Regions from separate parts of the Sphaerimonospora mesophila genome, predicted to be linked through region 1. Evidence: riboswitches for the same ligand, from Rfam matches in the RefSeq annotation. Region 1 holds a riboswitch; the other holds the start of a gene.
What was found. A riboswitch is a leader RNA that binds a small molecule or an ion and turns the genes downstream of it on or off. The one in region 1 is predicted to bind cobalamin.

Region 1 (3,156 bases):
CGTCCACCCGTCCGGCCAGGCCGAGCAGGGTGGCGAGGGTGGACAGCGACCTTTCCAGGTCGTTGATCCAGACGTTGCGGCCGTCGACGACCCCCGCGACCAGGCGTCTGCCGGGCAGACCGCCGACCCGCGCCAGCCCGTCGAGGTTGGCCGCGGCCGGGCCGGTGAAGTCGAGCGCGAGGCCGTCGACGGGGGCGGCGGCCAGCACGGGAAGGGCCGCGCCGAGCCGGTCGAAGTAGCTCGCCACGAGGAGCTTCGGCCGGTGGGTCAGCGCGCCGAGCTCCCGGTAGGCGCGGGCGACCGCGTCGAGGACGGCCTGGGGCTGGTCCTGGACCAGGGCGGGCTCGTCGAGCTGCACCCACTCGGCCCCGGCGGCCCGCAGCCGCGCGAGCACGTCGGCGTAGACCGGCAGCAGCCGGTCGAGCAGCGTGACGGGATCGAAGCCCGGCTCGACGCCGGGGGCCGGCTTGGCGAGCAGGAGGTAGGTGACCGGGCCCACCAGGACCGGCCGCGCGTCGTACCCGAGGGTGAGCGCCTCCCGGAACTCCCCGACGGGCTTGGCGGGATCGGCGGCGAAGACGGTGTCCGGCCCGAGCTCGGGCACCAGATAGTGATAGTTGGTGTCGAACCACTTGGTCATCTCCAGCGGAGTGACCTCCCCGGTGCCGCGGGCCATGGCGAAGTAGCCGTCGAGCGGGTCTGCCTCGAACGCGGCACGGTGCCGTTCGGGAATCGCGCCCACCATGACCGTGGTGTCCAGCACATGGTCGTACAGCGAGAAGTCACCGCAGGGCACCTCGCCGATGCCGGCGTCGGCGAGATCGCGCCAGGCCGTACGACGCAGGTCGGCGGCGGTCGCGCGCAGCTCGTCGGCGCCGACACGCCCCGCCCAGTAGCCCTCGATCGCCTTCTTGAGTTCGCGGTCCCGCCCCTGGCGCGGGTAGCCGTACACGGTCGCCAGCGGAGTGGGGGCGGCGGAACTGTGAGCCATGAAACTCTCCTTCGCGAGTCACGGACGACGCCGACCGGCCCCGAAGACGTGAAGGAACGCCCACCGGCGAACGCGCGCATACCGCTCGCGAAGCCGCCGGCCCGCCCACGAGGCCATCGACATCACCGCGCGCGGTCGCACGCGGGCAGTGGCAGGTCTTCGGACTCGCGGGCACGCCACGGGCTCACCGAGCCCGGACATCTACTGGCCGTCGCTTCCCTGACCGTGCTGGCCCAGTGCGTTGACGGCGGTCGTTCCCACTCACCGCTGCGGGGCAGTCCCGGAATTGGCCTGCCCACTCCGAGGTGAGCGCGACCGCACCGGGTTCCCTCTTACGACGCTCCCGCCTGGCGGGCGGAGGCGAACCGACTGCGCCACCAGAGTAAACCCGAGGATCACCGCCGCTCACCCGGACCCGTCCGGTAGGGGCGGGCATGAGCCCCGTGGCCGGATGGTCCGTACCGGCGGTCCGCTCGCCGCGACAGATCACCGTGGCACGCCCGGGGGAGCGCCGTGGTGCGTTCGGGATCGACACCGTTTCATTAGGACGCAACATGTTGGGTGTGACATCGAGCCGCCACCCCATATATGGTGTCCCTGCGCTGGTCCGGCCGCTCAGCCAGAGTGGCCGGGGCAAGAGGGAACCCGGTGGAAGTCCGGGACTGCCCCGCAGCGGTGAGTGGGAACGACCGCCGTCATACGCACTGAGCCATCACGGTCTGGGAAGCGACGGTCAGTAGGAGCTACGAGCGCGCCCACGAGTCCGAAGACCTGCCGGCGCGCCGCGTACGACCATGCGTGCGCGGCTGCTCCGAGGTCGCGCGGGACGACCGACGGCTCCGGCGGCGACCGCTGTGCGTCTCCGCCGGGCGTCTCCTGCGCGCACCTCGGTCATGTGGACCGAGTTCGCGAGGAGAGGACCATGACGGTCACCGGGGACCCGCCGACTCAATCGGCAACGGTGGACGAGCCCGTGCCGCGGCAGACCCAGATGCGCGTACGCAAGCGCGACGGCCTGTCGGAACCCGTCGACGTGACCAGGATCGTGCGTGCGGTCGAGCGCTGGGCGGATGATCTCGCCGACGTCGACCCGCTGCGCGTGGCGACCAAGACCATCAGCGGTCTGTACGACGGGGCGACCACCGCGGAACTCGACCGGCTGTCGATCCAGACGGCGGCCGAGATGATCGGCGAGGAGCCGCAGTATTCGCGGCTGGCCGCGCGGCTGCTGGCCGCCTACATCGGCGAGGAGGTGGGTGGTCAGGGCATCGCGTCATTCAGCCAGGCCGTCCGTCTCGGCCACGCCGAGGGGCTGATCGGCGACGCGACCGCCGAGTTCGTGGCCGCACACGCCCGCGAGCTGGATGACGCGGTCGATCCACGCGGCGACCTGCGGTTCGAGTATTTCGGGCTGCGCACCGTTTACGACCGCTACCTGCTGCGGCACCCGTTCACCCGGCTGGCGGTGGAGACCCCGCAATATTGGCTGCTGCGGGTGGCGTGCGGCCTGGCGCGGACGCCCGGCGAGGCGATCGACCTCTACCGCCTGATGTCGTCGCTGGCCTATCTGCCCAGCTCGCCGACCCTGTTCAACTCCGGCACCCGGCACACCCAGATGTCGTCGTGCTATCTGGTCGACTCCCCGCGCGACGAGCTGGGCTCCATCTACGAGCGCTACGCCCAGGTGGCGCACCTGTCGAAGTTCGCGGGCGGCATCGGCATCTCCTGGTCACGCGTTCGGTCGCGCGGCGCGCTGATCCGCGGCACCAACGGCCACTCCAACGGCATCGTGCCGTGGCTGCGCACGCTCGACGCTTCGGTGGCCGCCGTCAACCAGGGCGGACGGCGCAAGGGTGCGGCCTGCGTCTACCTGGAGCCGTGGCACCCCGACGTCGAGGAGTTCCTCGAACTGCGCGACAACACCGGCGAGGACGCCCGGCGCACGCACAACCTCAACCTGGCCAACTGGATCCCCGACGAGTTCATGCGCCGGGTCGAAAGCGACGACCTGTGGTCGCTGTTCGACCCCGACGAGGTCCCAGAGCTGCCCGACCTGTGGGGTGAGGCGTTCGAGACCGCCTACCGCGCGGCCGAGGCAGCCGGCCGCCACGTCCGCCAGGTCAGGGCCCGCGACCTGTACGCCAAGATGATGCGTACGCTCGCGC
Region 2 (3,156 bases), on a different contig from region 1:
CCGCGCCGCCCGGTCACTGATCCAGCCGAACAGCACGCCGAAGGCCGTCCAGAAGACGAGCTGCGTGCCGAGCGAGGTGAGCCTGAACTCCCACAGCAGCGTGGCGGGGAAGCCGTCGGGCACCTCGCTGACCGTGGGCAGCAGCCACCACGCGGCGACCACCGGGACGAGGAAGGCGGCCGCCGTCGCGATCCAGCGGAGCCACGGATCGGAGAGGACACGGCGGGCCGTCGTCACCGCGGCCGCCGTCGCCGCGAGCCCGATGACGATCATCACCACGTAGAGCAGGGTGCGGCTGTTGATCGTAGCGGGATCGCCCACAGCGGGCGGGTTGGCCGGATATTTCACGAAAGGAACGAGGATCATCGCGGTGAACGCCGTCCCGGCCGCGGCCAGCGCCAGCCGTCCGTCGGACCGTGGCCCGACCCGGCCGCGCAGACCGGCGAAGACGAGCGCGAAGACGCCGCCCACGGCCAGTCCGTAGAGCCCGGTGGCCAGGAAGAGCCCGGCCTTCTGCGCGGGCCTGCTGACCTCGGCCTCCTCGCCGTGGCTGTGCCCGGCCTCGGCGACGGGCTCGGACGCCTCGGCCTGTGCGGCCGCCGCCTCTTCGAGGGCGATCGCCGCGTCCACGCGGGGTTCCCCGAAGGCGAAGGCGAAACCGCCCGCGATCAATCCGGCCAGGAGCCCCAGAAGCAGGCCCCTGACCAGCAGGGTGCGTACCACGCCGTCCCCTAGTGGCACGGCACGCCGAGCAGGTGCCGCCCGTCGTGCATCAGTTCGTGCAGGAAGGCGCCCGTCTGGGAGACCGCGCCGTTGTCCATCAGGACCAGGTAGGCCACGAGCAGCAGCACGGGTACGGCCAGAAGCCAGGGGCGGAGCCGGGGTAGGGGAATGATCGAGGGGGTGGACAGCCCGCTCATCTAAGAGCCTCCTCAGGGTGACGCGTCCCATATCGTGAGGTCACGACCGCCAAGCGACCTGGCTCCCGGGATCTGCGTCCCGGATACAGTGGCGCGTCCGCACCGGCATCTCACCGGATTTCCCTCGGACGATCGTGAAATCCATCGAAACGTATCCCGTCCTCCCGTTCGCGTCAATGAGCCCGGTACCTCCTGGGGAAAGTACGCATACGAGATGATGCGGGACGTAAGCGACAGCGGAACGAGGAAGCCGGTGTGAATCCGGCGCGGTCCCGCCACTGCGATCGGCGAGCGAAGCTCGACGCAGACCACTGCCCGGAAGGGTGGGAAGAGCCGCTCCACTCCGCCTCGACCACGCACCTGCTGCCTGCACTACCGCCTGCCCGGAGCCGGGAAGTGCGGCGACCGCGCCCTGATCACCCCTCAAGCGCGCCACGAGCAGTGGGCGCGTGCCGTACGAGAATCTCAAGGAGCCTCATGAGCCACACCCTCGTCGAGGAACAGGGCACCGGCACCCGGCACGTGTGGGAGCTGCCCACCGACGCGCAGACCCTGCTGTCCCCGGTGAAGGACATCTTCGAGAGGCATTGGGAGCACATCTGGTTCGGTGTGATCATCCATGCTTCTGAGGACCCGGCGATCAGGTCCCTCAGAAGCACTCCGGCCCGCAGCCGGCGGATGGGCCTGCCCTCGGCTGTCGCGTGGCCCGGCCGGTGGACAGGAGGAGTGAAACGTTCACCGCCGTTCTGCCGGCCGGCCTTTCGCCCGCTTTCCGAAGCGCCTGTTCGACGGGGATGCCGCGGCGCGAGGTGCGAACAGCGGAAACCGCACCTCGTTGACTCACCCCTCCCTGCCGGGATTGGCTCGCGGCGGTAGCAGATCACCGTCCGTGGACATCGGCGTCCCCGAATCGTCAGCGTCGACACGCCATGTCGCGCCGACGCCGAGTACTCAACCGGTGGTCCACGAGGGCGTGTTTTCGTCGCCCTCGAGAACGACACTCTCGCAGAATGGGAAAACATCCGTGCGACAAGTCAGCTCTTTCCACCGGCGGTTGAGGCTGTCGGCCGCCGCCCTCGCAGCGGTGTTGACGGCCGGCGTCGGTGTGGCCGGTACGCCCGTCGCGTCGGCGGCCGCGGCCGGATGCCAGGTCGACTACACGGTCACCAACCAGTGGCCAGGCGGCTTCGGCGCGAATGTGATCGTCAAGAACCTCGGCGACCCGATCAGCGGCTGGAAGCTGACCTGGTCGTTCTCCTCGGGACAGACCATCACCCAGCTGTGGAACGGCACCTACACCCAGTCCGGCTCCCAGGTCACGGTGACCGACGCCTCCTACAACGGCGGCATCCCCAGCGGAGGCAGCACGAGCTTCGGGTTCAACGGAAGCTGGAACGGCTCCAACCCGGTGCCGGCGAGCTTCGCCCTGAACGGCGTGACCTGCACCGGCGGCGTCACCTCCCCGAGCCCCACCCCGACGCCCACTCCCACCCCGACCCCCACCCCGACTCCGACGCCCACCCCCACCCCCACGCCCTCGCCTTCGCCGAGCGCGCCGGGCGGCACCCCCGTCGAACGGCACGGCCAACTGCACGTCTGCGGCACCACGATGTGCGACAAGAACAACGCGAGGGTCCAGCTGCGCGGCGTGAGCAGCATGTGGCTCAACTGGGAGACCGCCCCCTACGCCGAGAACCTGTCCGCGCTGAAGTGGATGCGGGACAACTGGAACCTTCAGGTGATCAGGGCCGCGATGGGCGTGGAGCCGGCCGGCGCCTATCTGAGCGACCCGAACAAGGCGCGCGCACAGGTCGAGACGATCATCAACAACGCCGTCGCCGCCGGGGTGTACGTGATCGTGGACTTCCACGCGCATGAGGCCCACAAGGAGCAGGCGCAGGCCGTGGCGTTCTTCGCCGACCTGGCCAGGCGCTACGGTCACCTGCCCAACGTCATCTGGGAGGACTGGAACGAGCCGCTGCAGCTCAGCTGGACCGGCGTGCTGAAGCCGTACCACGAGGCGGTCGTGTCCGCGATCCGCGCGGTCGATCCGGACAACATCATCGTGCTGGGCACCCCGACCTGGTCGCAGGACGTCGACACCGCGGCGACCAGTCCCGTCTCCGGCACCAACCTGATGTACACGCTGCACTTCTACTCGTGCACGCACGGCGCCTACCTGCGGGCCAAGGGCGACACGGCGATCAGGGCGGGCCTGCCGCTGTTCGTCACCGAG

Region 2: another riboswitch for cobalamin. It lies ahead of AP234_RS39650 ((2Fe-2S)-binding protein); the one in region 1 lies ahead of AP234_RS14665 (ribonucleoside-diphosphate reductase subunit alpha).

The regions. Positions count from the first base shown of each region.
Region 1 covers NZ_BCBX01000035.1:132,599-135,754, forward strand. The annotation lists gene metE (5-methyltetrahydropteroyltriglutamate--homocysteine S-methyltransferase) at 1-991, opposite strand, end outside; cobalamin riboswitch at 1,125-1,377, opposite strand; cobalamin riboswitch at 1,578-1,784, shown strand; gene AP234_RS14665 (ribonucleoside-diphosphate reductase subunit alpha) at 1,914-3,156, shown strand, end outside.
Region 2 covers NZ_BCBX01000042.1:150,395-153,550, reverse strand. The annotation lists gene AP234_RS24265 (CbtA family protein) at 1-723, opposite strand, end outside; gene AP234_RS24260 (CbtB domain-containing protein) at 732-920, opposite strand; cobalamin riboswitch at 1,128-1,302, shown strand; partial or broken gene AP234_RS39650 ((2Fe-2S)-binding protein) at 1,276-1,401, shown strand; gene AP234_RS39645 (DUF7676 family protein) at 1,398-1,796, shown strand; gene AP234_RS37380 (cellulase family glycosylhydrolase) at 1,945-3,156, shown strand, end outside.